4 regions of the Micromonospora sp. PTRAS2 genome follow, and region 1 is predicted to be linked to each of the others. Evidence: riboswitches for the same ligand, from Rfam matches in the RefSeq annotation. Region 1 holds a riboswitch; each other region holds the start of a gene.

Region 1 (7,649 bases):
GTGAGCTGGTCGCTCTCCTGCGAGCTGTTCTTCTACGTCTGCCTGCCGTTCGCGCTGCCGCTGGTGCGCCGGGCCCCGGTCGGGGCGCTGTGGGCGGTGGTGGCGGCCGTGCCGCTGCTGATCGTGGCGCTCTGGCCGGGGCAGCGCCTGGTGCCGCAGGAGAGCACCTGGTGGTTCACCCAGATCTTCCCGGTCGTGCGGTCCCTGGAGTTCTGGATGGGGGTGGCCGCCGCCGAGCTGCTGCGCCGGGGGCGCTGGCGCGGCCCGGGGCTCACCGCCGCCAGCGTCATGTTCGTCGTCACCTGGGTGGTCGCCGCCCAGTGGATCCGCGCCGAGCTGTGGGCGGCGCTGCTCGCGGCGGCGTACCTGCTGGTCATCGTGGCCGCCGCCGACGCGGACGTGCGCGGCGCGCGGACGCCGTGGCGGTCCCGGCCGATGGTCTGGCTCGGCGAGGTCTCCTTCGCCTTCTACCTGGTGCACGTCTTCGTCATGATCACCGTCCTGCGGCTGGCCGACCGGCTCGGCACGGGGCTGCCCGGCTGGTGGGGCCCGCTGGCGGCGGTCGGCTTCCTGCTGGTCAACCTCGGCCTGGCCGCGCTGCTGCACCGGTGGGTGGAGATGCCGCTGACCCGCCGGCTCGGGCCGCCGCGCCGACCCCGCGCCCCGGCCGCCGCCGCCTGACCCGCCGCCCGCTCCGCCGCCGACCCGGCCCCTGACCCCGCCGCCGGTGGCGGGTGGCCGGTGGGCGCGTGGGCAGCGGTGCGTCGCCCGTGGTGCGCCACGCCGCGTTCAGCAGGTGACACGCTCGCCGGCGGTGCGTGGCGCGGCCGGTGGCGGTAGCGTGGACGGGTGCTTCCCGTCGCGCTGACCTGTCCCCTGTGGTGGGTCGCGCGCTGGACGGCGCGGAGGCTGGCGACCCTCGCCGTCGTGGTCGCGTTCTCCCTCGGTGCCGCGTCGCTGCCGCCGGGCACGATGCTCCCCGCCGGCGTCGACCCCGGCCAGGCCGGCTCCGGCCCTGCCGTCGCCGCCGCCTCCGTTGCGGGGCCCGCCGCCGTCGCGGAGGCCCGCACCGTCGCGGCATCCGCCGCCACCGGGTCCATCGCCGCCGGCTCCACCGCCGCAGCGGGTGCCGCCGGCCCGTGGCCGCCCGCCGACGCACCGCCGCCCGCCGAGGCCGGGCCCCCGCAGGTCGCCGCGCCGGCCCCGCAGCGGGTGCCGACCGGGCTCGTCCCCGCCGCCGTCGGCCCCCGCGCGCCGCCGGCCGCCTGAGCCACGCGGCGGGCCGCGCCCGCCACCACCGTCGCCGACGACCCTCACCCACCGCCGCCCCAGCCGCCGGGCCCGTACGCCGCAGGCGTCCCGCCCGGCGGCGGCCCGGATCCCTTTCCGCCTCCCTGCCCGCGAGGTGCCGACCATGGACATCGTTCTCTACCAGTTCCTGACCGAGGTGCCGCTGGCCGCCGCCATCTGGTCCGTGCTGCTCGTGCTGGCGCTCACCGTGCTCGCCGTGCTGGTCGCCCGCCCCGAGCGGGACCGCCCTGCCGCCGTCGAGCCCCCGGCCCGGCCCGCCGCCCCGCCCGCCCCGGCCGCCGCCGACCTGCGTCGGTACGCCGAGGAGGTGGCGGTGGCCGCCGCCGGGGCGGCGCAGAACGCCCGCCGCCGACGGGCCGCCTGGACGGCCGCCCAGGACGCCGCCGAGCGGGCCTGGCAGGCGTACGACGAGGCGGAGACCGCCGCCCGACGCTTCCGCGACGCGGGCGCGCTGCCGACGCCGCACACCCCGCGTACCCCCGCCGAGTACGCGGCCCGGGAGCGCTGGCTGCACCACGCCGCCACGGCGGCCCACCTGCGGGGCGAGTTGTCCATCGGGCAGCTCTGCGACGTCTTCGCCCGCCGGGGCGGCTGGGACCCCCGGCTGCACCCAGTGGAGCAGGAGGTCGTCCTGGCCCGGGCCGTCCGGGACGGCAGGCTGGCCCGCTACCGTGCCGCCGCCGCGCGCGAGCGGGCCGCGTGGGGCGATGCCGAACTGGCGGCCGAGGCCGCCCGGGCGCTGGCCGCCGAGGCGTACGCCGCCGCCGAGCGCGCCCGGCCCGCCCACGCGCCGACGACCAGCGCAACGGCCTCCGGCAGGGTCCTCGGGATCACCGGCTGGCGCCCACCCCGCCCCGCCCCGGCCCGGTAACCGCGGACACCGTGGTGGTGGTGATCGCGGCGACCACGGTGATCGCGGTGATCGCCGTGACCGCGGTGATCAAGAGGTTTGCGTCATCGCGGAGATCAACTCTGACGCTTTTCTCTTGATCACCGAGGCGGGACGCGGCGGGGGCGGGTTGGGTGGGTGTGAGGCGGGTCATGGTGGGGTGGGATCGGGCAGGCGGGGCTATTCGGTTTGATCCGGGTCGGTATTCGCCGAGATTCGGGCCGCGTCGTCCCGTTGCGGGTTCGTTGGCGTCGGATGGGTCGGCAGTCCCATTGAGTCACGTCAGTCTCCTAATGCCCCGTAAATAGGTCGGCCAGGGGGCGTTTAAGCAGGTGGCGTGGGGTTGGCAGGGCTTTCGTCGGCCAGTAGTGTCGGCCCGTCCGGTGCGGTACCCGATCGCAAGAGGCGACGCCGCGCCGACCCGCTCAATCGTGACGATCACGAACCGGGGACCCATTGCACGTCCGGGGTGAATCCGCGGGCCACGGCCTGCGGTAGGGCGATCTTCCCGCCCGAATCCGTCAGCTAACCCGGTAGGCGGTGTCGGAAGGAGTTCCATCCTCGTGCAGTTTGACCCCACCCCCCGGGTTGTTCCTCCACCACGGAGCCCGGTGCCCGTGTCCGCCGCCGCCGAGCCGGCGCACTGACCGTCGCACCCCTGCGTACGCCCGCCTGAGCGGGCGCCCCAGAAAGCGGAGACCCCACCGGCCGCGGACACGTCCGCGCCGCCGTGCGCCGACGCGCGCCCGGGTGCCTCCGCTTCCGCCCCCGTCCCGTGGAGGAACACGTGAACGATCAGCTCAAGCGGCACCTGCGGCGACTCGCCACAGAACGCCCGTACCAGGTCGTCGCCGGCTCCGCCGCGGCGCTGCTGCTGGCCTCCGGCACCGGCGCGCTGCTCGCCGCCGTCGACGACGACGCCCCCGCCCCGCAGCGGACCACCAACGCCGCCGTGGCCGAGGTGGCACCCCGCCTCGACGGCGCGGCCAGCCGCGCCCAGGCCCGGATCGCCGCGCCGCTCGCCTCCCCGAGCAGCGCCGCGCCGTCGCCGAGCGCCACCTCGGCCGCCCCGAACCCCGACCTGACGGCCTCGGCGACGCCGAAGAAGACCACGGCGAAGCCCGCGGCCCCGAAGCCGCCGTCGTCGAAGGTCCTCGACTACGACTACGAGGCCCAGACCACCTACTACTACTGCGGCCCGGCTGCGGTGCGCAACGCGCTCTCCGCCACCGGCGTCGACGGCACCCAGGACGACCTGGCCGCCCGCCTCGGCACCACCGAGATGGGCACCAACTCGGCCTACGACACCACCCGCGTGCTCAACGAGATGGTCAAGGGCGAGCCGTACCGGACCCGGCTGATCCCCGGCGGCGCCGCCACCTCGGCGGAGACGGAGCGGCTCCGGGCCGACGTGGTGAAGGCGGTCAGCGCCGGTCGCGGCGTCGTGGTCAACATCGCCGGCGACGCCACCGACGTCGACGGCGGCTGGCACTCGTTCCCCGGCGGCCACTACATCGCCGTCGTCGGCTACCGCGACTCCGGGCGGACCGTGCGCATCGCCGACTCGGCGGACCCGGCCGTCCCGGCGTACTGGATCAGCACCGCCGCGCTGGCCCACTGGGCGGCGACGCGGGGCTACTCGGCCTGACATCACCCTCCCCCCACCGGCCCCGGCTCTCCTCCGCAGAGAGCCGGGGCCGGTGCTGTCTCCGGGCAGGCGGGGACGGCCTCGATTCTTGGACAGTTGCGGTTCAGGGCGAACAGCAACTGTCCAAGAATCGGAGGCGGGACGATCAGGCGGTGGGGGAGTGGCTCATCGCGTCGGCGGCGCGCGGGGCCGGGGGGTTCCAGCCCGGCTCCAGCTCCCGGCGGGCCGCCGAAAGGAACGCCTCGGCGTACGCCTCGGCCGGGAAGTCGCCCAGGTAGTGGGCCCGGTTGCCCCAGCGGGCCGCCGCCTTCGGGTCGGTGTCCAGCAGCAGACCGAGCACCTCGTCGAGGTTGCCCGCGTCGCGCCGCAGCACGTAACCCGAGCCGGCCAGCGGGAACCGCTCGACGAACCGGTCGCCGTCGCCGACCATGTCCGTCACCGCGTACGGCTTGCCGGAGTAGAGGTAGTCGGAGATGACGCCGGAGACGTCCGAGACGAGCGCGTCGGAGCGGTTGACGCAGTCGACCAGGGACAGCTCCCTGCTGGCCGCCGCCCCGAAGACGTGCTGCCGCCCGGTGCGGGCCCGGTCCGCCGCCAGCAGCTCCGTGAGCCGGGCGAGCTGCCGCGCCGACGCCGGGTTCTGCCCCGTGTACGGGTGGGCGCGCAGGATCACCGTCGCGCCCCGGGCCAGCAGCCCCCGCACGATCGTCTCGCCCACCGGCAGCGAACAGTAGTTGGCGTCGGCGTGGTGCCCCGTCCAGGTCGGGGTGTAGAGCACCGTCGGGTTCGCCAGGCCGGTGGCTGGCGCGCGGCGTACCTCGATCGACTCGACCTGCGGGCGGCCGACCACGACGAACTTCTCCGCCGGGATGTCCACCCCGGCCCGGGCGTACCGGTCGATCGCCGCCCGCCCGGCCACGAAGTTGCGGTCGAACAGCGCCGTGACCGGGTTGGCGCTCGGGGCCTTGTCGCTGTCGCCGTGGTGGATCTGCACGTGGGTGAGCTGCGAGAACCGGATGCAGTGGCTGTTCTTCGCCCCGTGGTTGACGTAGAACGCCACCTTCAGGCTCGGCACCAGCGCCTCGTCCATCGCCTTCAGCGTCGGGCAGTAGACCACCGGGGCGCTGGTGGCCGCGGCGATCGGGGCGAGGAACTCCGGCTCCCGCACCATCACGAAGAACGGCCGGCCGATCCGCTCCAGGTACGGCAGCCACATGGTGACCTGGTATTCCGACCCGGGCGGGGCGGAGAAGTGCAGCAGGAACTCCGGCCGGTGCGCCCGCAGCGCCCGGGCCACCGCCGAGCCGCCCGCCCCGGGCCGGAACCGCCGCTTCGCCAGGTCGGCCGCGACCGCCCCGGCCCCCGCGCCGACGGCGAGGGCCACCAGCAGGGCGACCCAGGCCGGCAGCACCAGGGCGGCGGCCAGCGCCACCACGGCGAGCAGCATCAGCAGGGCGTCGCCCAGCCGGGCCGCGACCAGCGGGGTCCACGACCGCACGGGCAGGTTCGCCGCCCGGATCTCCAGGTCGCCGGCCTGCCGCAGCGGCCCCACCAGCAGCACCAGCCCCAGCAGCACCAGGGCCGTCGCCGCCAGCGCCGGGTCGAAGCCGGCGTCGAGCCGTCGTGCGTACCCGACGAGGATGCCGGCGGCGAGCAGCACCGCCTCGGCGGTGCTGTCGGCGGCCGGGCGGACCCGGCGCTCCCAGCCGGCGGCGACGAGGGCCGCCACCGCGAGCGCCAGGCCCCAGCCCGTCGCCCCGGTCAGGGCGAGGGTGAGGAACGCCAGCACCGCCAGGCCGGTGGCCGCCACCCGGGCGGCCAGCTTCCTGACCAGGTCACCACGCATGTCGCTTCGCTTCCTTCGCCCGTCGCGGTGGCCGTCGACGCGTCAGCCGGCCGGGGCCGGGGCCGGGGCGGACGCCCGGCTGGCCTGGGCGGGCACGCCCGCGGCGGGCAGCTCGCCCGGCGCCCGGCGCACGTCGATGACCTGCCCGGTCAGCTCGGAGATCAGCACGTCCAGCGACGACTGGGCGACGGTCTCGGCGGCCAGCAGGGTGTGCTCCGGCTCCTCGCCGAACGCCTTGGTGCGCATCGGCGTGGCGGTGCGCTCCGGGTTGATGCAGTTGACCCGTACGCCGAACTCGGCCCACTCGTCGGACAGCGCCTGGGTGAGGTTGACCAGGGCGGCCTTGGTGGCCGAGTAGAGCGCGTAGCGGGCCCGGCCCCGGGTGTACGAGCTGGAGGTGTAGAGCAGCAGCTGGCCCTTGGTCTGCTGCAGGTACGGCAGCGACTGCCGGGCGATGGTGACCGGGCCGACGAAGTTGACGTGCAGGACCCGGTCCATCGTCTCCTGGTCCATCTCGGCCAGCTCGCCCTTCTCCAGGATGCCGGCGGTGACGACCACGTGGTCGATCCGGCCGGTGGCCTCGAAGGCGGTCTTCAGCGCGGCCTCGACGTCCTCGGCGCGCTCGACGTGGGTGCCGGTGGTGGAGCGGCTGAACGGGAAGACCTGCGCGCCGTGGCGGCGGGCCAGCTCGGTCAGCTCGTGGCCGATGCCGTAGCTGCCCCCGAACACGACGATCGTGCGGCCGGTCAGCTCCTCGGTGTAGCCCCGGTCGGTCAGCCGGGGGGCCTGCGCGGCGGCGAGCTGGAACAGCTTGTCCGCCAGGTGCACGTCGACCGGGTGGGTGACCTTGATGTTCTCGTCCGAGCCGTCGATCACCTTGATCGGGGTGCCCGGCAGGTAGCGCAGCACGACGCCGCAGTCGTCGGTGGCGGCGAAGTCGGGGTCGCCGGCGGCGACCCGGTACGCCTCGCGGATCGTGCCGGACCGGAACGCCTGCGGGGTCTGCCCCCGGCGCAGCGTGGAGCGCACCGGGATGTCGGTGATGCAGTCGTTGTCGTCGACCTGGATGATCGTGTCGGCCGACGGGATCGCCACGTCGACCGCCGAGTACGTCCAGAGCGCGTTGACGCACTCCCGCACGATCCGGCCACTGAGCAGCGGGCGCACCGCGTCGTGGAAGAGGATGTTGACGTCGCCCTCGCCGACCGCGTCCAGCGCGATGCGGGTGGTGGCGTTGCGCGTGTCACCGCCGGCGATGACCTTGCTGACCTTGCGGAAGCCGGCCTTGTCGACGATCTGCTGGGCGTCGGGGACGTGCCCGTCGGCCATCAGCACGATGATCTCGTCGATCTCGGGGGCCGCCTCGAAGACCGCCAGGGTGTGCTCGATGATCGGCTTGCCGGCGATCTTCAGCAGCTGCTTGGGGATGCCGAGGCCGAGCCGGGTCCCGGTCCCGCCCGCCAGCACCACCGCCACCGTCCGCGAGGGCCGCCACGGCGCCGGGGTCTCCGGTGTGGCGTCCGGGCCAGTGGTGTGGTCCTGCGTCATTGCCGATCCTCACTCTCACGGTTTGCGAACAGGGGGTGACGGCCGCACGGCGGCCGGGTGAACCATAACGCAACCACCGCGCCGCCCCCCAGGGACGACGCGGTGGGGAAGACACCCGCACGACACCGTACGGACGCCGCAACCTTACTTCTTGTTGGAGAAGTCCTCGTACGCGCGCAGCACCTCGTCGGTCGGGCCGTCCATCCGCAGCACGCCCGATTCCAGCCAGATCGTCCGTTCGCAGGTGTCCCGCACCGAGGAGAGCTGGTGGCTGACCAGGAACACCGTTCCCGCGCCCTCCCGCAGCTCCCGCACCCGCTGCTCGCTGCGCTTGCGGAAGCCCTTGTCGCCGGTGGCCAGGGCCTCGTCGATCAGCAGCACGTCGTGCTTCTTCGCCGCCGCGATGG
Region 2 (7,649 bases), on a different contig from region 1:
TTCTTTCCGGTGGTGTCATCGAGATCGCCCCGCGCGGTGAGATCGACGTCGACACCGCGTACGAGGTGCGTGAAGCCATCGCCGAGGTGCTCACCAAGGGGCGGCCCGCCCGCATCGAGCTGAACATGCGTCTCGTCACCTTCATCGACTCGGTCGGCATCAGCGCGATGGTGGCCGGCTTCCAGACCGCCGAGGTCAGCGGGGTGAAGTTGGTCGTCACCGAGCCGAGCCGGTTCGTGCACCGGCAGCTCTGGGTGACCGGCCTGCTCGGGCTCTTCGGTGCCCCGGAGCCCTACCTCGCGGGCACGGCCACCCCTGAGGTGCTGCCCGGCGCCTGACGCGGCCGCCCGCGCTGGTCCACGCGCCGGGGCCTTCGACCCTTCCCCCACGCCCCCGGGTGGGGGACGATCGACGGATGCCCCGGCGCGACAGCTTCCAGTACTCGGTCCAGGCCCGCTGCTCGCGGGCGGAGGCGGTGGCGCTGCTCAGCGATCCCGCCCGGCAGACCGAGCTGCATCCGTTGATCACGCGGGTGCGCCGGCTGTCGTCCCGACCGGGAGCCCTGGCCAGCTACGCGATCACCGACCAGCTCGCCGCCGGGCCGGTGCGCTTCGGCGTGACGTACCAGGCGGACGTGCTCGTGGTGACCGACGACGAGATCGTCACGGTGGCCCGGCAGCGGCCGGCCACGACGGTGCGTAACCACACCCGGCTGCGCGACGAGCCGGACGGCCTCGTCCGCGTCGACGTGGAGATCACCCTGGTCGCACCGACGCCGCTGTTCGCGTACGCCTTCCGGCAGGCCCGCTCGGCGCACCTCGGGCTGGCCCGCCGGCTCGGCGAGGTGCTCGGCCGGGCGGCGTAGCGCCCCGGCGACCGTCCCGTCGGGGGAGGGCCGCCGGGGCGGGCGCGGGTCAGATCACCGACAGGTGCACGTGGTTGGTGTGGTCGCTGGACGGGTCCCCGTTTCCGCCGCTGTACGCCTTCCAGCCGCTGCTGGGCAGCCAGATCTGCTTGAACCAGATCACGTACAGCACGGCGAGCCGGTCGGCGTTGCGCACGAAGTACGCCGCCAGGTTGTTGCCGTAGGTGCGGTCCCCGCCGCTGGCCACGCCGCCGAAGCCGCCCTTCTGCGCGGCGAAGTCGCAGGCCCGCCCCTTCGGGTGCTCGCCGGAGCCGCCGGGCCGGTAGCAGGAGACGTACCGGGTGAAGCCGGCGGCCTTGGCCTGGTTGAGCGCGTGCAGGGTGCGCGGGGTGATGCAGCCGTTGGCGGGGGTGGGGTCGTTGACGCTGCACGACTCCGCCGGCCAGGAGCCGTCGGAGTTGCGCTTCGCGGGGGTGGCGTTCGCGCTGGAGGTGCCGCCCGGGCTGGACCCGCCGCCGCTGCTGCTGGCCTTGTTGTTGGCCACGGTCAGCGCCCGCTCGGCCTGCTCCTTGCGCTTGCCCATCAGCGCGACCTGCTTGCGCTGCTCGCGGATCTCGCCGTCGAGCGCCTGCCGGGTCTTCGTCGCCTCGTCCCGGGTGGTCAGCAGCTCGCGCAGCGCCCGGTCCTCGTTCGCGGCGATCGTGTCGAGCGCGGCGGCCCGGTCCAGGAACCCCTCGGGGGAGCTGCTGTCGAGCAGCACCGAGGCGGCGGTGAGCCGGCCCTTCTTGTACGCCACCCCGGCGATCTCGCCGACCTTGGTGCCGCGGGTGACCAGCTCGGCCTCGACCGTCTTGAGCTGGCCGCCGAGCTGCTGCTGCCGCTTCACCGACCGGTCGAGGGCGGTCTTGGCCTCCAGGTAGCCCTTGCTCGCCGCCTCGAGCTGGGCGCGCAGGGCGGGCGTGCCGCCCTCCTCGTCGTCGCCGGGTGCGGCGGCGAGCAGGCCGACGGGCGGCGCGGCCCCGGCCGGCGTCACCGGCGCGGCCCCGAGGCCGACGGCGAGCGTCAGCACCAGCGCCGCCGCCACCCGGGCAGCGATCCTTCCTACAGGTGCCACTACTGGCATATGCATGTCCTTCCGTCAGCCGCCGACCGGGTTAGCTGACGGGTTCGGGACGGAAGATCCCTACCGCTGGAGCGGATGCACCCCACAAACATGGTTCCCCGGCTCGCCCGCAGGCGATTAGGCGGCGGCCACCACAGGCGCCGGAGGGCGCCGCCCGGCGATGGCCGGGGCCGAGCCTACCGGTGCGCGTGGGACCAGCGCTGCTTCCGTGACGGAGGGTACGCGGATGAAGCCTGTCAAGTCAGTCATTCGGCCACGAATATCGCGAAAATTGATGAGCCTCGGTCTCACCAGCCGGCCGGCCCGCAGCCGTCGCGGGCGGCTCCCGGCTCGACCTGCAAGGTGGCGTGCTCGATGTGGAAGTCCTCGTGCAGGGCCGTGCGGGCGGCGGTCAGCACCGCGCCGACCTCCGCGCCGGGCGCCATGGTCAGGTGGGCCGAGGCGACCTCCATGCCGGAGGTCAGCGTCCAGACGTGCAGGTCGTGCACCTCGACCACGCCGGGCACGGCGGCCAGCCGGTCGTGCACGGCGGTCACCTGGAGGTGCTCCGGCGCGGCCTGCACCAGGATGCGCACCGCGGCCCGCCCGAGCCGCCAGGTGCGGGGCAGGATGAACACGCCGATCGCGACGGCCACCGCCGGGTCCGCCCACCACCAGCCGGTGGCCATGATCAGCGCCGCCGCGCCGATCACGCCGACCGACCCGAGCAGGTCGCCCAGCACCTCCAGGTACGCCCCGCGCAGGTTGATGCTCTCCTTCGCCCCGCTGCGCAGCAGGGCGAACGCGGCGACGTTGGCGAGCAGGCCCAGCACCGCCACCACGAGCATCGGGCCGGTGGTGACCTCGGGCGGGTCGCCGAAGCGGCGGACGGCCTCGACGAGGACGTAGACGGCGACGCCGCTGAGCAGCAGGGCGTTGCCGAGCGCGGCGAGCACCTCCAGCCGGTAGAGCCCGAACGTGCGCTGCGGGTCGGCGGTGGCCCGCCGGGTGGCGGTGATCGCGGCGAGCGCCATGCCGATGCCGAGCACGTCGGTGAACATGTGCCCGGCGTCGGAGAGCAGCGCCAGCGAGCCGGTGCCGAGCGCGGTCACCGCCTCGACGATCATCAGCGCGGCGAGCAGCGCGAACGCCGCCCAGAGTCGACCCGAGTGGCGGTCCGCCGCGTTCGCCGCCCCGTGGTGGTGGTCATGACCTGCGCCCACGCCCACACCCTCCGTCCGTGATCCCCGCCCGGCCCAATCTATGCTCACATCGCAATATGTGCAAGTGATCGACAGCGGTCCGGCCGAGGAACGGCCGGGCGCCGGATCAGCCCGTGGGTTCGATGGTGACGAGGCGCTGGGTCGCCCGGGACAGCGCCACGTACAGCGTCCGCACGCCCGACCCCGGGTCGGCCCGGATCTCGCCCGGGGCGACCAGCACCACGCCGTCGTACTCCATGCCCTTGGCCTGGAGGCTGGTCACCACCTGCAGGCGCGGCGCGGCCCGGCCCGCCAGCCAGCCCGCCACCTCGTCGCGGCGCGGCACCGGCGTGATCACCCCGACCGTGCCCTCCACCTCGCCGAGCAGGTCGCCGACCGCCGCGACGGTCGCCGCCGCCAGCTCGGCCGCCGGCACGGTCAGCTCGACCGGGGCCACGCCGGTGGACCGCACCGCCCGGGGCAGCGCCAGGTCCGGGTAGAGCCGGCGGATCTCCGCCGCCGCCACCGCGAAGATCTCCGCCGAGTTGCGGTAGTTGGTGGTCAGCTCGAACTGGTGCCGCCGGCGGCGGCCCAGCGCCGCGTCCCGGGCCCGGGTCAGCTCCTCCGGGTCCCCCGTCCACGCGGTCTGCGCCGGGTCGCCCACCACCGTCCAGGACGCCAACCGGCCCCGCCGGCCGATCATCCGCCACTGCATCGGCGACACGTCCTGCGCCTCGTCGACCACCACGTGCGCGAAGTCGCGGTAGTCCTCGGGCCGCTCCCGGGCCGCCTCCCGCGCCGCGCGCTGCCGGTCGGCATGCGTGCTCAGCTCGCGTACGCCCCCGGCGAGCTGGAACGGGTCGCGCTTCGCCCGCTTCGGCTGCAGCGGCTTGCCCAGCAGCGCGTCCAGCTCGTCGAGCAGGGCGATGTCGGCGATCGTGAGCCCCTCGACGTCCAGCGCCCGGTACGCCTCGACGAGCAGGCCCACCTCCGCCCGGGACAGCACCCCGGCGGCGTATCGCCGCAGCCGGTCGGGGCGGGCCAGCCAGCCCAGCACGTGCCGGGGGTGCAGCCGCGGCCACCACGCCTTGAGGAACTCGCGGAACTCGGGCCGCTCGGCGATCTCGTCCTCGAACGCGCGCTGCTCCGGCAACCGGCCGATGCCCAGCCGCCGGGCCTGCGCCCACAGCGCCGCGAACACCCCGTCGAAGCCCGCCCGGCGCGACTCGTTGCGGCGGGCCCCCCGGCCCAGCGCCCGGTCCCGGATGCCGTCGAGCTCCCGGCGGTCGAGCCGCAGCAGCTCACCCCGGTAGAGCAGGCGCAACTCGCCCGGCCCGCCCGGCACCGCGTCCCGCACCGCCCGCTCCAGCACCCGGCGCATCCGCAGGGAACCCTTCACCGCCGCCACCTCCGGCGGGTCGGTGCGCGTCGCGCCCATCCCCGGGAACATCGACCCCAGCGAGCGCAACGTCGCCGTCTCCTCGCCCAGCGACGGCAGCACCGAGGCGATGTACTCCACGAACACCGCCGACGGGCCCACCACCAGGATGCCGCCGCCCGCGTAGCGGCTGCGGTCGGAATAGAGCAGGTACGCCGCCCGGTGCAGGGCCACCGCCGTCTTGCCCGTGCCCGGCCCGCCCGAGACGATCGTGACCCCGGAGGCGGGGGAGCGGATCGCCTCGTCCTGCTCGCGCTGGATCGTGGCCACGATGTCCCGCATCCCCCGGCCCGTGGCCCGGGACAGGGTCGCCAGCAGCCCTCCGTCGCCCACCACCGCCATGTCCGGTGGGGCCGCCGCCGGATCCAGCAGGTCGTCCTCGATCCGGGTCACCCGCTCCGCCGACGAGGAGATCGTGCGCCGCCGCACCACGCCCAGCGGCTGGGCGGGCGTCGCCTGGTAGAAGGCGGCGGCGGCCGGGGCCCGCCAGTCCACGACCAGGGTCTCGGCGTCCTCGCCGCGCACCCCGAGCCGCCCCACGTGCAGCACCTGCCCCTCGCGCAGGTCCAGCCGGCCGAAGACCAGCCCCTCGTGCTCGGCATCGAGCACGTGCCGGCGCTGGGCGGCGTGGAAGACCATCGCGTCCCGCTCGACGAGCGCCCCGAAGTTGCCCACCCGGGCCAGGCGGTAGCCGTCCTTCTCGGCCTGCGCGGCAAAGCGGCGCAGCTCGGCGAGGCGGGCGTACACCCGGTCGAGGTGCCGCTGCTCGGCGGCGATCTCCTGCTCCAGGGTCGTGCGGTCGGTCAACGTACGGGCTCCTCGCAGACGGCGGCGTCGGCCGCGCCAGGGGCGCGGCGGCGCGCCGGGGTGACCGGGTGAGGGTACGGCCAGCAGCTGACGGCTTCGCGGGGCCATGCCGCCGCCGCGATCCACCCCACGTCCCGGGCGGCCGGCGCGGGTCCCCCGGTCGGCGCCGCCGCGGCCCCGGTCAGGCCCCGTCGGGGCCCCCGGTCAGCGCGGCGCGGACGCCTCCGGCGCGCCCGCCAGCACCCGGCCCAGCACCCCGGCCAGGGCCGCGTTCACCTGCTCGGGCCGCTCCATCATCAGCATGTGCCCGGCGCCCGGGCAGACCGTCAGCTCCGTCGCCGGCAGGGCCGCCGCGATCGACTCGGCGCACGGCGGCGGGGTGAGCCGGTCCCGGTCGCCGACCAGCGCCGCCGCCGGCAGGTGGGCCAGCGCCGCGAGGGTGTCCAGCCGGTGCTGGGCCCCGATCGACGCCCGGAACCCGCCGATCGAGCGCAGCGTGGCCCGGGCCACCGCCGAGGTGACCAGCCGGATGTCGGTCGGGTCGCAGCGGTCGCCGAAGAGCATCCAGCGGATGCTGGGCCGCAGGGCGCGCAGCAGCGCCCGGGGCGGACGCCACGCGCCGCAGCGGGCCAGCACCCCCGCGCCCGTGGTCTCGGCCAGCCGGATCAGCCGGGCGATGCGGGGGGAGAGGCCGTAGACGGTGTGGGTGTGCCCCTCGGCGGTGGTCGAGACGAACACCAGCCCCGCCGTGCGGGCGGCGAAGTGGCCGGGGTGCCGGTGCGCGTACTCCATGATCGTCATGCCGCCCATCGAGTGCCCGACCAGCACCACCGGCCCGGCCGGCGCGACGGCGTCGAGCACGGCGGCCAGGTCGTCGCCGAGCTGGGCCAGGGTGGCGGTGCGCAGCGCCATGCAGCCGGACCGGCCGTGCCCCCGGGCGTCGTACGTGACCACCCGGACCCGGTCGCCGAAGCGCTCGCGCAGCTCGGCGAGCTGCCGGTGCCAGCTGCGCCCGTCCAGCGTCCAGCCGTGCAGCAGGACGGCGGTGACGTCGGCGTCGGCCGGCCCGGACGTCTCGACGTGCAGGCGCACGTCGTCCGTGAGCCGCACCTCCACGTGTTCCGGCATCGCCGCCTCCCCTCGGGCCGCCACGGAAACTTCACCGCCGGGTGACCCAGCAGTAACAAACCGACTACCCGCCATGACACCACGCCAACCCTGTGCAAGGAAGGGCCCCTTCTTAACGCCTGCGGTAGAGAAGGGTCCCCTTCTCACCTTCGACGGCCCGGAGGGGCGCGGGAGCGGGGTGCAGACGGCGAACCGCCCGCCGGGTGGCCCGGCGGGCGGTTCGCGGTGGCGCAGGTGAAGCGGTTGTCGCAGGTGAAGCGGTCGAGCGGGTGTCGCGGCGGGCTCAGCCGCCGAAGACACCGGCCTCGGCGAGGCGCTTCTCGGTGGCGTCCCAGCCGTGGTCGGGGTGGGCGGCCGCGAGGCTGTTCAGCTCGGCCCGGATCTTGGCGGCGTGGCCGGCGGCGGCCAGCACCCGGATCTCCTCGACGAAGGCGTCGGAGTCGGTGCGCAGGTGCGCGGTCTTGCCGTTGGTCAGGTTCCGCACGTAGGCGTGCTTGCCGCCGTTGAGCGGGATCAGGTACTTGAACTCGCCCAGCACGCTGAGGGCCCCACCCTGGCCAGCCTGGCCGGCCCGGACTGACGCGCGCGCGGTCTTAGAGGTGTTGCTCGCCACGGAGGTACTCCTTGGAGACGTACGGGAGGACGGGGAACGTCCGGGGGCTGTGACGGGGGACGCCCGGGAAGAGCCTCGCCCCGCCGAAGATGTGCGCGGCACAAGCCGCCGAGAGAACTGTACACGACCACGATGCCTGGCTGGTCACCGCGACTGTCGGAGGGCACAACCGAGGCCGCCGGCCGGGCATTCCGTCCCCGTCCGGGGCGGCGAATTTTCCGATTCCCTGGCGCACCATCCGCCCCACCAGTCATCATGTGTTTCAACAGCCACTCGGGTGTCGAGGTCGTAGGGGAAGACGCACCTCGCTCTCCGGGAGGTCACCGTGCCAACGCGTGGCGTCGTATACGTCCACTCGACCCCGCTCGCCGTGTGCTCACACGTCGAGTGGGCGATCGCGCGCGTCCTTGCCGCGCCGGTCAACCTGCAGTGGACGGCCCAGCCCGTCGATCCCGGCGCCCGCCGGGCCGAGTGCGGGTGGACCGGTCGCCCGG
Region 3 (7,649 bases), on a different contig from region 1:
CACGTAACGCTTGACGTGCCTTTCGCTGCGTGTGACCGTGGGGGAACTGGTCGTGCGCGTGAATGACGAGGTGATGGGGCATGGAGCATTCCAGCATGTCGATGGCTCAGGCGGGCTCCGGCCAGCTAGACCCCCTCTCGTCCGTCGGGCGACCGGGCGAGCCGGGCGCTGCCTGCACCCCGGCCCGGGCCCTCGCCGAACTGCACGCCGGCAACCACCGTTTCGTGAGCGGAACGCCGCGCCACCCCAACCAGGACGCCGACCACCGGGCGGCCGTCGCCGACGGGCAGCACCCGTTCGCGGTGATCGTCGGCTGCTCCGACTCCCGCCTGGCCGCCGAGATCATCTTCGACCGTGGCCTGGGGGACCTCTTCGTGGTCCGCACCGCCGGGCACACCGTCGGCCCCGAGGTGTTGGGCAGCGTCGAGTACGCCGTGACCGTGCTGGGCACCCCCCTGGTGGTGGTGCTCGGCCACGACTCCTGCGGGGCGGTGCAGGCGGCCAAGGCGGCGGCCGGCACCGGCAGCGAGCCCGCCGGCAACCTGCGGGCCGTGGTGGACGCCGTGGTGCCCAGCCTGCACCGGGCCGCCGAGCGGGGCGTCGAGGGCATCGACGAGATCGTCGACATCCACATCGCGTGCACGGTCGAGGCGATGCTCGACCGGTCGCCCGTGCTGGCCGCCGAGGTCGACGCGGGCCGCTGCGCGGTCGTCGGGATGTCGTACCGGCTCAGTGCCGGCGGGGTGCGGACGGTGGCCGCCGTGCCGGCCGCCATGGCCGCGGACGCCACCCCGGCCCGCGCCGCCGCCTGACGCACCCCCGCCGCCCGGCGCTCACCCCCGGCCCTGACGCGCACCGCCGCCCGAGACACGACGAGAGGGGCCGCCCCCACAGCGGGACGGCCCCTCTCGTCGTGCGCGGCGCGCCGCGTCAGAGCAGCGACATGTGCACGTGGTCCGTGTGGTTGGACGGCCCGCTGTAGGACTTCCAGCCGGTCGCCGGGAACCAGATCTGCCGGTTCCAGATGACGTAGTAGATGCCGAGCCGGTCGGCGTTGCGGATCAGGAACGCGGCGAGGTTGTTGCCGTACATCCGGGTGTCGTTGTTGTGCCAGGGGGAGAACCCGCTGTTCTGGAGCGACCAGTCGCAGGCCCGGCCCTTGGGGTGTTCCCACGGCCCGCCCGGCCGGTAGCAGCCCACGAACCGGTTGAAGCCGGCCCGCTTGGTCTCCTTGTAGGCGTGCAGGGTGCGGGGCGTGATGCAGCCGGAGGTGGTGGGGTCGTTCTCGCTGCACGACTCGGGCCGCCAGTCGCCGTCCGACGTCCGGCCCGGCCCGATCCTCGCGACCGGGGAGGTGGCGTTGACCAGGCCGCCGGTGAAGCCCTTGCCGCCGACCAGGGCGAGTGCCTTCTCGGCGTCGAACTTCTTCTTCGCCATGACCGACGCCTGCTTCTGCTGCTCGCGGACCTCGGCGTCGAGCGCGAGCTTGGCCTGCTCGGCGCGGTTCTTCGCCGCGCTGACCTCGGCCAGCTTGTTGGCGTTGACCATGTTCAGCTCGTCGAGGGCCGAGGCGCGCTTGACGAACGAGTCCGGTGTGTTGCTCTCCAGCAGCATCGCCATCGCGCCGACCCGGCCGGTCCGGTACGACTGCGCGGCCATCTCGCCGACCTGCGGCGCGAGCGCGTCCAGCTCCTCCTGGGCCTTGCGCACCTCGTCGGCGAGCTGGGCCTGGCGCTTCTTGGACTTCTCGAGCTTCGACTTCGCCTGGGCGTAGTCCCGGTTCGTCGCCTCGATGACGTCGGTGATGAGCTGGGGCTCGTCGTCCTCCTCGTGCCCCGAGGGTTGGGGGGCGGCGGCGGGCAGGGCGAGCGCCGGGGCGGCCGGCCCGGCGACGACCGCCAGGGCAGCGAGCACGGCCACCACGGGTGTCAACCAGCGGTGCAGGGGTGCCGTCACAATGTTCCCTTCCATCGACCGCCGACCGGGTTAGCTGACGGGTTCGGGGCGGAAGCGGCCCCTACCGCTCGCGCGGATTCACCCCGGGCACCTGGTTCCCCGGCTCGCCTCGCGGCGATTGGGCGGCGGCACCGCAGGCGCCGCTTCGCGCCTTCGGCGGTGACCGGCAGCGAGGTTACCCGAGAGCCCATGCGGGGAGCTACGTCCGGATGCCGACTAAAAGCGTCATTTCGTAATCGCCATCGGTAATCAGTGATGCGCTTCTCAGGGCGGATGCCGCCACCGGTCACGCTGTGAAGTGTCACCATGCGGTGTCCGTGCCTCCTTCTCGGTGCGGCCGTCCGGCCGGGGGGTGGGTGGGGGCGTGGTCGTCGGGGACCCCCTCGGCCGCCCGGCCGCCGCCGAGCGCCTCCAGCGCGAGATTGCGGTCCGCGGTCCGCCGCCCGCCCCCGGGGGTACGCGCCGCCGGCACGTCCCCGCCGTCCGCCGGGCCGGGCCGGGACGCGGCGGTGTGCCCCTCAGCGGCGTGCCCAGTGGCGGTGTGTCCCGCCGCCGTGCGCCCCGCTGCGGTGACCACGGCGGCCAGCCCGGTGGTGAGCGGCACGGCGGCGATCAGGCCCAGCGTGGCGACCGCGCTGCGGACGATCTCCTGGGCGAGGAACTCGCTGGTCAGGATCTCGGTCACGGGGCGGGAGTCGGCGGTGAGCAGGAGCAGCAGCGGCAGCGACGCGCCCGCGTACGCCAGCACGATCGTGTTGACCGTGGAGGCGATGTGCGCCCGGCCGACGCGGGTGGCCGCCCGGTAGAGCTGCAACCGGGACAACCCCGGGTTGGCGTGCGCCAGCTCGGTGACCGTGGCCGCCTGGGTCACGGTGACGTCGTCGAGCACCCCGAGCGAACCGATGATGATGCCGGCCAGCAGCAGGCCGTGCAGGTCCACGTCGCCCCGGAACATCGACAGGGTGGTGGCGTCCTCGCTGCCGTACCCGGTGAGGTGGGTGGCCGCCGTGGCCAGGGTGCCCAGCAGGCCGGTGAGCACCAGGCTGCCCAGGGTGCCGAGGACGGCCACCGACGTCTGCGCGGTGACCCCGTGGGTGAGGTACAACACCACGAACATGATCAACGCGGAGCCGACGACGGCGATCGGCAGCGGCGACCCGCCCGCGCCGATGCCGGGCAGCACGAAGGTCAGCAGGATGGCGAAGGTGGCGGCGAGCCCGGCCAGGGCGGCCACCCCCCGCCAGCGGCCGAACGCGACGATCGCCAGCGCGAACACCACCGCCAGCCAGATCAGCGGGGCGCCGCGCTGGTGCTCGGCGATGTTGTAGGCGCTCGCCGCCGGGTCGGCCGGGTCGGTCAGCTTCACCAGCACGATCCGGTCGTCGACGGCGACGGTGGGCGCGCCGGGGCCGGTCGGGATCGGCGTCTCGACCTGCTGCCCGGCGTCGGGCCCCTGCTCCACCCGGACGGTCACCGTGCCGCACGGGCCGTCCGCGACGCCCGGCCCGCCGCCCTCCGGCGTCTCCGGCTGCGGCGGGCACTCCTCGGTGACCACCCGGGTCACCGTGCCGTGATAGCGGGGCACCGGCGAGCCGCCGTCGACCTCGGGGCCGCCGCCGCGGGGCCACAGGACGACCGCCGCGATCACGGTGAGCACGAAGAGGGGCACCACGGTCGCGACGAGGACCCGCCGCACCCTCGGTGGGGTGGGCGGGGCGGGTCGGTTGTGGTCGGCGCCCATCGACGATCTCCAAACGGTGTCAGCGCGGGGTACGGCTCGGCGGCCCGGACGGTTCAGCGTCGCGGGCGATCGATCCGGGCCGGCTGCCCGGACGACCGCACCGGGCCGGCCGCCGGAGGACCTGCCCGTCCCGCGGGCCGCCCGAAGCCCCGCCCCGCCCCACCGGCGGCCCGGTCTCCGCCCTGCGGGCCGCCCGGAGCGGGATCCCACGTCCCATCGCCCGGAATCGTAGCCACCCTCACCTGCGAACGCAGGTCGGCCGACACCATGTCGGCGACATGGCGGTGTTCCGGCCGCCCTGATACCGCCATCTGGCCGACATGCTGTCGATTCAGCGGGCGGCAGGGCATGTTGGAGACATGGCCCACGACGAGCACGCCGGGCACGCCGGGCACGACAAGCACGCCGGGCACGACCCGGAGATGTTCCGCCGCCGGTTCTGGGTCTGCCTCGCGCTGACCCTGCCGATCGTCGTCACCAGCCACATGGTGATGGACTGGTTCGGCTACTCGCTGGAGTTCCCCGGCCGGGCCCTGGTCGGCCCGGTGCTCGGCTCGGCGGTCTTCTGGTGGGGCGGGTGGCCGTTCCTGGTCGGCGCGGTCCGGGAGCTGCGCGACCGGGCACCCGGGATGATGCTGCTCATCGCGATGGCGATCAGCGTGGCGTACGCCGCGTCGCTGGCCACCAGCGCCGGCGCGTTCGACCTGGACTTCTGGTGGGAGCTGGCGGCGCTGGTCACCATCATGCTGCTCGGGCACTGGCAGGAGATGAAGGCGATCGGCCAGGCCCGGGGCGCCCTCGCGGCGCTGGCCGCGCTGCTGCCCGACGACGCGGAGCGGGTCGGGCCCGACGGCGGCACCGAGCGGGTCCCCGTGGCCGCGCTGCACGTCGGCGACGTGCTGCTGGTCCGGCCCGGCGGTCGGGTGCCGGCCGACGGCCGGGTCGTCGACGGGGCCGCCGAGCTGGACGAGTCCATGATCACGGGCGAGTCCCGCCCGGTCGCCCGGTCGGTCGGCGACCGGGTGGTGGCGGGCACGGTGGCCACGGACTCCGCGCTCCGGGTCGAGGTGCAGGCCACCGGCGAGGAAACCACCCTCGCCGGCATCCAGCGCATGGTCGCCGAGGCCCAGCGCTCCAGCGGCCGGGCCCAGGTGCTCGCGGACCGCTTCGCGGCCTGGCTGTTCTACGTCGCCACCGCCACCGCCGTGGTGACGGTCGTGGTCTGGTCCCTCCTCGGCGACACCGACGAGGCCGTCGTGCGGACCGTCACGGTGCTGGTCATCGCCTGCCCGCACGCGCTGGGGCTCGCGATCCCGCTGGTCATCGCGCTGTCCACGGCGGTGGCGGCGCGCTCCGGCATCCTGGTGAAGAACCGTCTCGCGCTGGAGCGGATGCGCACCGTCGACGCGGTGCTGTTCGACAAGACCGGCACCCTCACCCGGGGCGAGCACGCCGTGACCGGCGTCGCGGCCGTCGCGGGCACCGGCGAGGACGAGCTGCTGCGGCTGGCCGCCGGCGTCGAGGCGGACAGCGAGCACCCGCTGGCCCGCGCGATCGTCGCCGCCGCCGAACAGCGCGGCGGCCCCGCACCGGCCACCGGCTTCCGCGCCCTGCCGGGCCGTGGGGTGCGGGCCACGATCGACGGCACGGAGTACGCCGTGGGCGGGCCTGCCCTGCTGCGCGAGCTGGGCGTGGGCCTCCCCACCGAGCTGGAGCAGGCCGCCGCCGACTGGGCGGGGCGAGGGGCCGCCGTGCTGCACCTGGTCCGCCTCCCCGGCACGGTGCTCGGCGCGCTCGCCCTCGCCGACGAAGTACGCCCCGAGGCCCGCGAGGCGATCGCCGAGCTGCGTGCCCAGGGCATCCGCACCATCGCGATGATCACCGGGGACGCCCGGGCGGTGGCGGACGCGGTCGCCGCCGATCTCGGCTTCCGTGCCGGTGTGGACGAGGTCTTCGCGGAGGTGCTGCCGGCCGACAAGGACGGGAAGGTCACCGAGCTGCAACGACGTGGGCTGACGGTGGCGATGGTCGGCGACGGGGTCAACGACGCCCCGGCGCTGGCCCGCGCCGACGTGGGCATCGCCATCGGGGCCGGCACGGACGTGGCGATCGAGTCCGCCGGGGTGGTGCTCGCCTCGTCCGACCCACGCGGGGTGGCGGCGGTGGCCCGGCTCTCCCTGGCGTCCTACCGCAAGATGGTGCAGAACCTGGCCTGGGCGGCCGGCTACAACGTGGTGGCCCTGCCGCTGGCCGCCGGGGTGCTGGCCTGGGCCGGGGTGGCGCTGAGCCCGGCGGTCGGGGCGATCCTGATGTCGGCGTCCACGATCGTGGTGGCGCTGAACGCCCAACTGCTCCGTCGGGTCCGCCTCACCCCCGGCTGATTCCGGCCGGGGCCGCAGCCCGGCTCGCGGTGCCGGGTCACATTCCGCGCCCGCATCCGCGAGGCGAGGTGAGTCGACCCCGGGCGAGGCTCTAGCGTGGTGGTGTGGGGACGACGGCGGTGACGGGCGGGCGGTGGGGTCGCCTCGCGCTGCTGCTCTGCACCCTGATCGGCCTCGCCGCCATGCACACCCTCGGCCACGGCGCACACTCCGGCGGCACCCACGCCGGCCACGACGGGGCAGCACCGCGCGACGGCCACCCGGCCCCAGCGGCGTTCGCCGACGGCACGGGCGGTCCCGTGGCACTCGTCGGCGGCATGGGCGGTCCCGTGGCGCCCGCTGTCCCCGTCGGGCTTGCCGGCGGCGCGGCTGTCCCTGTGGCGCCCGCTGTCTCCGTGGCGCTTGCCGGCGGCGCGGCTGTCCCTGTGGCGCTTGCCGGCGGCGCGGATGCGCTCTGGGCGTTCGCCGGTGGAATGGCCGTCCCCGTCGGCGGCATGGTCGCCGCCGTCACCCTGGGTGCCCGCGCCGGCTGTCCGGCCGGTGGGTGTGCGCCCGCCCGGCTGCTGCCGGACGGTGGCCGCGCCGACGGGCCGTCCGGGTGGAGCGCCTGCCTGGCGGTGCTCGGCGCGCTCGGGGTGGCCCTGCTCGTCGCCGTGCTCCTGCTGACCCGTGCCCGGGCACCCGGCCCGCCCGGCTGGCAGGCCGGTGGCGTGTCCGCCGGGCCGCGCGCCCCGCCATCCCGCCCGCTCGGCCTTCGGCTGGCCGAGGTCTCGGTGTCGCGTACGTAGGACGCCCCGGCGCGGTGCCCGGCTCTGCCGGTGACCCGTGTCTCCGTCCTGCCCTCGTACGTGACCGAGACCGAAGGATTCACCATGACCACTCGTACGACCGCGCGCCGCGCCGCCCTTGCCGGCGTGGCCCTGACCGCCGTCCTGGGCCTGGCCGCCTGCGGCTCCGCCGACCACGGTTCGCCCAGCCACGACCAGCCGGCCGCCGGCACCGCCGCTGCCGGCGCCAGCGCCGCCGGGACTCCGACGCGCGGGCCGGCCGCGTTCGGCGACGCCGACGTGATGTTCGCCCAGATGATGATCCCGCACCACCGGCAGGCCGTGGAGATGGCCGAGTTGGCCGAGACCCGCGCCGCGGACCCGGAGGTCAAGCGGCTCGCGGCCGCGATCAAGGCCGCCCAGGCGCCGGAGATCGCCACCATGACCGGCTGGCTGACGGGGTGGGGCCGGCCGGTCCCGTCGCCTGCCCCGGGGCACGGGCACGGCATGCCGGAGATGGACCACGAGATGCCGGGGATGATGTCCGAGGCGGACATGACGAAGCTGGCCGGCGCGCGCGGCGTCGGCTTCGACCGGCAGTTCCTGACCATGATGATCGCCCACCACGAGGGCGCGATCACCATGGCGAGGGAGGAGTTGGCCGAGGGGGCGAACCCCGAGGCCAAGGCGCTGGCCCAGCAGATCGCCACGAGCCAGCAGGGCGAGATCGACCAGATGAGGAAGATCCTCGGCCGGCTCTGACGGCCGGGCCCCACGCGTCATGCCGGCGAGGTGGGGGTGTCC
Region 4 (7,649 bases), on a different contig from region 1:
CGAGGTCGGCGACCGTCCCCCACCACTGCTCCACGTCGTCGCCGCCCGTGCCGGTGGTGACCCAGCCCTGCCCGAACCGGGCCACCAGCCGCATCGAGCGGGGGCCGTTGGCGGCCATCACGAACGGCACCCGGGGCGTCTGCACGCAGCCCGGGTTGTTGCGGGCGTCCACGGCGGCGAACCAGTCGCCGCGCCAGGTGGTGCCGTCCTCGCGCAGAATCAGGTCGAGCAGCTCGACGAACTCGGCGAGCCGGTCGACGCGCTGGCGGGGCGGCAGCGTCTCCCCGCCCAGCACGGCCGAGTCGAAGCCGATGCCGCCCGCGCCGACGCCGAGCAGGAACCGGCCGCCGGAGACGTCGTCGAGGGCGGTGATCTGCCGGGCGAAGGCCGCCGGGTGCCGGAAGTTGGGCGAGGCGACGAGGGTGCCCAGCCGGATCCGGGAGGTCACCGTGGCGGCGGCGGTCAGCGTGGTCATCGAGTCGAACCAGGGCCCGTCGACCAGGTCCCGCCAGCCCAGGTGGTCGTACGTCCAGGCGTGGTCGAAGCCCCATTCCTCCGCCTGCCGCCAGCGGCGCTGCGACTGCGACCAGCGCTGGTCCGGAAGGATCACGATGCCAATCCGCATGAGCGCCAGCGTACGTCCTGACCGGCCGGCGGCATCCCGCCGAGGCAGCACCCCGCCGCACGCTCGGTCACCAACCGTCGGCGCATCCCGTCGTGCGAAGTGTCCGGTTCGTTCACCACCCACGACCATCGGGAGTCGCCGTGAACGTCGCACTCTGGGCCGCGCAGGCGGTCCTCGCACTGATCTTCGCCTTCTCCGGGCTGACCAAGGGCACCTGGTCCCGGGAGAGGCTACTCGCGGGCGGGCAGACGAGCGCGCGGATCGTACCCATGCCCATGCTGCGGACCGTGGCCGCGCTGGAGGTCCTCGCGGCCGTCGGGCTGCTCCTGCCCGGGTTGACCGGCATCGCGACGTGGCTCACGCCGCTCGCCGCCGCCGGCCTCGGCGTCGTCATGGTCGGCGCGGCGGGCATCCACCTGCGGCTGCGCGAGCCCGTCGCCGTGCTGGTCAACCTGACGATCCTCGCCACCTGCGTGTTCGTCGCCGTCGGCCGGCTCTGACGCCTCCGGGTCCGGCGAGCGCCTGTGGGCCGACAGGGCCGGGGCTGGCAGGCTCGACGCCATGACGACCGGGACCGACTGGCAGGCGTGGCACCAGCCCTACGCCGACGAAGACTCCCCGCTGTCCCGCCGGCTGCGGCTGGTGCGCGGGGCGATCACCGCGTGGCTGGACGAGCGCCCCGGCGAGCCGCTGGCGGTCGTCAGCGCCTGTGCGGGCCAGGGACACGACCTGGTCGGTGCGCTGGCTGGCCGGGCCGACGCGGCCCGCGTCCGCGCCACGCTGCTGGAGTACGACCCGGGCAACGTCGCCGCCGCCCGGGCAGCCGCCGCCGGGGCCGGCCTCGCGAACGTCGACATCCGGCGGGCGGACGCGGGCCGGCTCTCGTCGTACGCACAGGCGGTGCCGGCCGACCTCGTGCTGATGGCGGGCGTCTTCGGCAACGTCGACGACCATGACGTACGCCGAACCGTGGCCGCCCTGCCGCAGCTGTGCGCGGCCGGTGCCACGGTGATCTGGACGCGGACCCGGCGCGCCCCCGACCTGACGCCGGTGCTGCGCGGCTGGCTGCGGGACGCCGGTTTCGCCGAGCGGGCGTTCTACGCGCCGGACGGCGTGCTCTTCTCGGTCGGCGTGCACCGGTTCACGGGCACGCCCCGACCGCTGGACACCTCCGGAGCGCTGTTCACGTTCGTCCGTCAACCATGATCGACTCCATGGCGGCGACACGGCGGCATCCGACCCACCGTGATACCGCCATGTCGCCGACATGCTGCCAAGGACCGGGACGAGAAGCGAGCTAGCCTGCCGGTGGCTCCGTCCACGGGGCCGCGCACATCTCGAACGGCCGGTAGGCCAGGGCGCGGTCAACGACCTCGGCAGCCGTCAGCTCCGGCATGATGCTGAAGATCAGCTCAGAGACATCCGGATAGACGAGATCTCGTTCGAGCCTGTCCAGCCAGTCGTTCAACTCGGCGTCCTCGGCATAGTCGAGCCGCATGATCCGCTCAACGAGGGCGACGGCCTCGTTGCGGGTCAGCTTCGCGGGCATGGCGACCACCTCCGAGCGGGCTGACGACACGCCGCATGACCATTGACCTTGCAACGCCGAAGGCCCCGGCTCGGGACTTGCGTCCTGACCAGGGCCTTCGTGCGTGGAGCGGGTGACGGGAATCGAACCCGCACTGTCAGCTTGGGAAGCTGATGTTCTGCCATTGAACTACACCCGCAGGCGGACCCACTGTACCCGACACCGCTGACGCGTGCACCCAGGCACCCCTCGCGCGCCCCATCGTCCCGATCGCGCCGACACCCGGCCGACCAAGATCCGCAGGCCATCGTCGGTACGCGGGATTTTCATCGCCGCAACATATGCCCATTCTCAAATGCCTCGATGGGTTGTAACGTCTCCCGCACGTTCAAGCCACGGCGCGACACACCCCCTGTCGCGCCGCCAGAAAGAGGTGGGCCCATGGGACTCCGTCCCAACCTGCTGACCCGGCGCACCGCCGGCGTCGCGTCGACGACCCTCGCGCTCCTGCTCAGCACCGCCGCCGTGGGTGTCGTCCCGGCCGCTTCGGCCTTCTCCGCCGCCCCGACCGAGGCGTGCGCCGAGCCGGCCGACGTCCACTCGGACGCCCGGGTGAAGGCCGGCGCGCACGCCAAGCACGAGCCGAACGAACTGACCGCCAAGGAGACCCGCGAGCGGGAGGCCGACCTCGCCGCCGCCCTGCGCGAGCGGGCCAACTACCGGGCCGGTGCCGGCGCCGCCGCGCTCGCCACCGTGACCATCCCGGTCGTCGTGCACGTCATCCAGGAGGACAGCACCCGCGCCGGCGGCAACATCCCGGACTCGATGATCAACTCGCAGATCAGCGTGTTGAACCAGGCCTACACCGGCGCCACCGGCGGCGCGGCCACCGCCTTCAGCTTCCAGCTCCAGAAGATCAACCGGGTCACCAACCCGGCGTGGTTCCCGATCGTGCAGGGCTCCTCGGCCGAGCGCTCGATGAAGTCCTCGCTGCGCGAGGGCGGCAAGAACACGCTGAACATCTACCTCGGCGAGCTGAGCGACGACCTGCTCGGCTGGGCCACCTTCCCGAAGCGCCGGCTCGACAGCATGGACGGCGTCGTCGTGCTGACCGAGTCGCTGCCGGGCGGCACCGCCACCAACTACAACCAGGGTGACACCGGCACCCACGAGGTCGGCCACTGGCTGAACCTCTACCACACCTTCCAGGGCGGCTGCTCCGGCTCGGGCGACGGCGTGAGCGACACCCCGGCCGAGGCGTCGCCGGCATACCAGTGCCCGACCGGGCGGGACACCTGCACCGCGACCGGCCTGGACCCGATCACCAACTTCATGGACTACACCTACGACTCCTGCATGTACCAGTTCACCGCCGGCCAGGCGGCCCGGATGCTGACCGCGTGGAACGCGTACCGCGCGGCATGACGCACCACTGCCGCTGATCGTTCCGGTGCCGGCTCCGTCTCCCGACGGGCCGGCACCGGCGTCTGTGGGGGTCAGGCCGCCGCGCGATGGGCGCCGCGCCCGTCGAGGACCGACCGCCGATCCGGTACGCCCACCGCGCCCCCGCCCGGGGCGGTGCTCGCGGCGTCGGTGGTGGCAGTAGTAGTGGTGGTGGCCGCAGCGCCAGCGGCACCGGGGTCGAGCCAGACCTGCACGGCCGGCCGACCGGTCGCCTCACCCGGGCGCACGGTGCCGGCGTCGCCGCGCCGGGCCAGCATCGCCACGTCGACGGTGAACTCGAAGAGCCGCCAGTCCACCTGCGGCGCGGCTCGCCCGATCTCGGCGAGCCGGGCCACCCGGGCCTGGTCGGTCACCGGCCTGGCGTGCCCGGCCACGTACGCCTCGTCGTCGCTGTCCTCCGGCGGGAAGGAGTGCAGCGCGTAGCGGCCGTCGCGTTCGAGGTCGCGCCGCTTCGGCGAGTCGACGACGAAGCAGAAGAGCCCCTCGTCGGTGATCACCGGGGACACCGGGTGCACCCGGGGGCCGCCGTCGGCGCGGACGGTGGCCAGGTAGCCGAAGCCCGGCCCGTACTGCTGCATGAGATGACGGATCCCGTCGGCGAGTCGTGGCTCGTCAGCGGCGAATTCGGACCAGGAAGCCATGCCGGCATTCTATCGAACACCTGTACGACACGCGAAGCGCGACGCGCGGGTCGGGCACCCGATTCGCAGGCCCGCTGAGCAGCCCCGCTGACCGGTCCCGCTGACCCACCTCGCTATGGTGTTGCGATGCTGCTCTCCGACCGCGACCTCGTCGCCGAGCTGAAGGCCGGCACGCTCGCGCTGGAGCCGTTCGAGCCGACCCTGGTGCAGCCGTCGAGCATCGACGTACGCCTCGACAAGCTCTTCCGGGTCTTCAACAACCACCTCTACACGCACATCGACCCGTCGGCGCAGCAGGACGACCTGACCTCCATGATCGAGGTGCCCGACGGCGAGCCGTTCGTGCTGCACCCCGGCGAGTTCGTGCTCGCCTCCACGCTGGAGGTGATCTCGCTCGGCGACCAGCTCGCCGGCCGGCTGGAGGGCAAGTCGAGCCTGGGCCGGCTCGGGTTGCTCACCCACTCCACGGCCGGCTTCATCGACCCGGGCTTCACCGGCCACGTCACGCTGGAGCTGTCCAACGTGGCGAACCTGCCGATCACGCTGTGGCCGGGCATGAAGATCGGCCAGCTGTGCATCTTCCGGCTGTCGTCGCCGGCCGAGCACCCGTACGGCTCGGCGGTCTACGGCTCGCGCTACCAGGGTCAGCGCGGCCCGACCCCGAGCCGCTCGTGGCAGAACTGGCGCACCTGGCCGCCCCGCTGACCCCCGCCCCCTGACGTACCGCTCCTCCTGCGGCACGCTGCGGCGCGCTGCGCCACCCTCCGCGGTCCTCCCGCCCGAGGGGTGTGAGAAGGGGCCCCTTCTCGACCGTATGCGTTAAGAAGGGGCCCCTCCTTGCACCTCAGGCGGGGCGGCCGAAGCTGTGGATCGGGCCGTCGTCGACGCGCTTCATCTTCACCGGGACGCCGGCCCGGGAGGCGTGCACCACCCAGCCCCCGCCCACGTACATGCCGACGTGGTGCAGGTCGGAGTAGTAGAAGACCAGGTCGCCGGGGCGCAGGTCGGCGCGGCTGACCTTGGCGGTCACCGACCGCTGCTGGGCCGCGTTGTGCGGCAGCGAGACGCCGGCCTTCGCCCAGGCGGCCAGCATCAGCCCTGAGCAGTCGTACGAGTTCGGGCCCTCGGCGCCCCAGACGTAGGGCTTGCCGATCTGGGCGCAGGCGAACTTCACCGCCGTCCCCGCGCCGCCACCCGGATAGCTCGCCGGGCAGGGGGCGGGCTTCAACGGGCCGCCGCCTCCGTTGCCGTACACCTTCAGCCGCAGCTTCTGCAGGCGGTCGATCTCGGCGTTGATCTGCTTCTTCTTCGCGGCGAGCTGGGCCTCGGTGCGGGTGAGCTGGGCGACCATCTCGTCGAGAGGCTGCTTCTTCGCGGCCAGCTCGTCGCGGAGGTCGACGACCGCCTGGACGTCGTGCTGCTGGCGCTGGGCGAACCGGTCGAGCAGCTCCAGCTGCCCCATCATCTGGCTCGGCGTGCGGCTGCCCAGCAGGGCGTTGACCACCGAGATGTTGTCGCCCTTGTACGCCTCGGCGGCGAGGCCGCCGACCTTCTTCAACGCCTCGTCCACCTGGCGCTGGAGCGGCCCGATCCGCGCGGCGAGCGCGTCGGCCTGCTTGCGCTTGGCGGCCAGGTCCTGGCGGGTGGCGTTGTGCCGCTCGATGATCGGTTCGAGCTTGTTCCAGTCCTCGTCGATCTGCCGCTCGATCTCGGCGACCGAAGGGTCGGCGTGGGCCACGGTCGGTGCGCCGGTCAGGACGACGGCGACGCCGACGAGGGCGGCGAGGACGGTGGTGCAGCGTGACCAGCGGGTACGCGGCGCAGCCGGCATCCGGTCGGCGTCGGCCGACCGGCGTGACGGGCGCCGCGGGGCATGGAGTGCCACCGGGCTCCGTTCTCCTTCTTCCTCTACCGCCTACCGGGTTAGCTGACGGGTTCGGGCGGGAAGGGAGAGCGCCCTACCGCAGCGCCGCTGCGGATTCACCCCGGCGTACCTGGGTCCCCGGCTCGCCCGGAGGCGACTCGGCGGTGTCGCACCGTCACCGCCCGGCTGGGCGGTGCAGCTACCGGCCGACAATTGGCCAGAGTAGAGACGATCGCCATCGATCCGCAACCCGACCGGCCGTGACACACCGTACAGGCCCGTGGCCGGCGTCGATGTCCGCCGCACGCCGAAGGCCCCCGGCGGGTGACCGGGGGCCTTCGGGTGGTGCTGCGCGGCGCGGCCTTCGCGGGGGCCGGGCCGGGTCAGCCGGGTCGGCGGAAGCCGGCCACCGGCATGGTGTTGATGCTGCTCACGTTGACCGGCTTGCCGGCGCGGGGCGCGTGCACCATCTTGTCGTTGCCGATGTAGAGGCCGACGTGGTGCAGGTCGCTGAAGAAGAACACCAGGTCACCGGGGCGGGCCTCGGAACGCGGGATGGCGCGGCCCTCGTTCCACTGGGCGCCGGTGAAGTGGGTCAGGTGGATCCCGGCCGCCTTGTAGGCGAACTGGGTCAGGCCGGAGCAGTCGAACGAGTTCGGGCCGGTGGCACCCCAGACGTACGGGTCGCCGACCTGGGCGCAGGCGGTCTTGATGGCGGTGCGGGCAGCGGCGCTGACCACGCCGGTGACCGTCGGGCAGCCTTCGGTGGACACCACGGTCTTCGGCATCGACGCCTGGAGCCGCTTGATCTCACCGTTGATCTTGGTCTTCTTCGCCGCCAGTTCCTTGGTCTGCTTCTCCTGGGAGACGATGAGCGTGTCGAGCTTCTGCTTCTCGGTGTCGTACTTCGCCCGGACGGCGAGCACGCCCTCGACCTGCTTGCGCTCCTGCGCGGCCAGCCGGTCCAGGATGGTCAGCTGCTCGGCGAGGGTGCCCGGCTTGGTGCTGACCAGCAGCGCGCCGATGTCCTGCGACGGGCCGGAGATGTAGTAGCGGGAGGCGAGGTCGCCGACGCGGTTCATCGCCAGCTCTGTCTCAAGCGCCAGCGGCTCGATCTTCTTCTGCACCTCCGCCGCCTTCTCGCGGTTCACCTTGAGCTGGGCGCGGACCTTGTTGTACTGCTCGATGGTGGGCTCAAGCTGCTCCCACTGCTTGTCGATCTGCGCCTCGATCTCGTCCACCGACGGCTCGGCGTACGCGGGCGCGGTCAGTGTCCCGGCGCCGACGGCGACCGCCGCGACCAAGGTGAGCAGGCGGCGTGCGAAACGGCGGGCACCACCCGGGCGAGCGGTTGACCGTTCCGGGGCATGACGATGAGGGGGCATGGTTGCCACCGGCACCGACTCCTTCGCAACCGACCGCCGGGCGCCTCGCGAGAGGGAAGATCGAGGCAGACGACCCACAGCGGTCAGCGCCTCACATTAGGGGAGTCCCGCGCGAGGAATCAAGGCGGGTCGGCACACCGTG

Evidence for each region. A riboswitch is a leader RNA that binds a small molecule or an ion and turns the genes downstream of it on or off. The one in region 1 is predicted to bind cyclic di-AMP.
Region 2: linked by a shared signal. The riboswitch ahead of ACVMYR_RS15905 (coiled-coil domain-containing protein) and the one ahead of ACVMYR_RS18665 (C39 family peptidase) in region 1 are both predicted to bind cyclic di-AMP.
Region 3: linked by a shared signal. The riboswitch ahead of ACVMYR_RS01175 (coiled-coil domain-containing protein) and the one ahead of ACVMYR_RS18665 (C39 family peptidase) in region 1 are both predicted to bind cyclic di-AMP.
Region 4: linked by a shared signal. The riboswitch ahead of ACVMYR_RS03895 (C40 family peptidase) and the one ahead of ACVMYR_RS18665 (C39 family peptidase) in region 1 are both predicted to bind cyclic di-AMP.

Annotation. Positions count from the first base shown of each region.
Region 1 covers NZ_JBSWBU010000005.1:181,386-189,034, forward strand. Annotated here, with positions in the region: gene ACVMYR_RS18650 (acyltransferase family protein) at 1-681, shown strand, start outside; gene ACVMYR_RS18655 (hypothetical protein) at 850-1,269, shown strand; gene ACVMYR_RS18660 (hypothetical protein) at 1,415-2,182, shown strand; cyclic di-AMP (ydaO/yuaA leader) riboswitch at 2,613-2,755, shown strand; gene ACVMYR_RS18665 (C39 family peptidase) at 2,976-3,848, shown strand; gene ACVMYR_RS18670 (CDP-glycerol glycerophosphotransferase family protein) at 3,994-5,694, opposite strand; gene ACVMYR_RS18675 (bifunctional cytidylyltransferase/SDR family oxidoreductase) at 5,737-7,242, opposite strand; gene ACVMYR_RS18680 (ABC transporter ATP-binding protein) at 7,387-7,649, opposite strand, start outside.
Region 2 covers NZ_JBSWBU010000004.1:204,988-212,636, forward strand. Annotated here, with positions in the region: gene ACVMYR_RS15895 (STAS domain-containing protein) at 1-338, shown strand, start outside; gene ACVMYR_RS15900 (SRPBCC family protein) at 416-865, shown strand; gene ACVMYR_RS15905 (coiled-coil domain-containing protein) at 915-1,988, opposite strand; cyclic di-AMP (ydaO/yuaA leader) riboswitch at 1,993-2,122, opposite strand; gene ACVMYR_RS15910 (cation diffusion facilitator family transporter) at 2,276-3,190, opposite strand; gene ACVMYR_RS15915 (HelD family protein) at 3,297-5,414, opposite strand; gene ACVMYR_RS15920 (alpha/beta fold hydrolase) at 5,619-6,542, opposite strand; gene ACVMYR_RS15925 (hypothetical protein) at 6,826-7,155, opposite strand; gene ACVMYR_RS15930 (DUF3145 domain-containing protein) at 7,481-7,649, shown strand, end outside.
Region 3 covers NZ_JBSWBU010000001.1:243,492-251,140, reverse strand. Annotated here, with positions in the region: gene ACVMYR_RS01180 (carbonic anhydrase) at 102-812, shown strand; gene ACVMYR_RS01175 (coiled-coil domain-containing protein) at 931-1,956, opposite strand; cyclic di-AMP (ydaO/yuaA leader) riboswitch at 1,961-2,091, opposite strand; gene ACVMYR_RS01170 (YibE/F family protein) at 2,258-3,697, opposite strand; gene ACVMYR_RS01165 (heavy metal translocating P-type ATPase) at 4,057-6,078, shown strand; gene ACVMYR_RS01160 (hypothetical protein) at 6,183-6,866, shown strand; gene ACVMYR_RS01155 (DUF305 domain-containing protein) at 6,951-7,607, shown strand.
Region 4 covers NZ_JBSWBU010000001.1:802,260-809,908, forward strand. Annotated here, with positions in the region: gene ACVMYR_RS03855 (LLM class flavin-dependent oxidoreductase) at 1-625, opposite strand, end outside; gene ACVMYR_RS03860 (DoxX family protein) at 766-1,125, shown strand; gene ACVMYR_RS03865 (SAM-dependent methyltransferase) at 1,187-1,831, shown strand; gene ACVMYR_RS03870 (e9imm peptide) at 1,923-2,174, opposite strand; tRNA gene ACVMYR_RS03875 (tRNA-Gly) at 2,279-2,352, opposite strand; gene ACVMYR_RS03880 (zinc metalloprotease) at 2,595-3,578, shown strand; gene ACVMYR_RS03885 (pyridoxamine 5'-phosphate oxidase family protein) at 3,650-4,258, opposite strand; gene dcd (dCTP deaminase) at 4,385-4,963, shown strand; gene ACVMYR_RS03895 (C40 family peptidase) at 5,103-6,143, opposite strand; cyclic di-AMP (ydaO/yuaA leader) riboswitch at 6,156-6,296, opposite strand; gene ACVMYR_RS03900 (C40 family peptidase) at 6,506-7,522, opposite strand.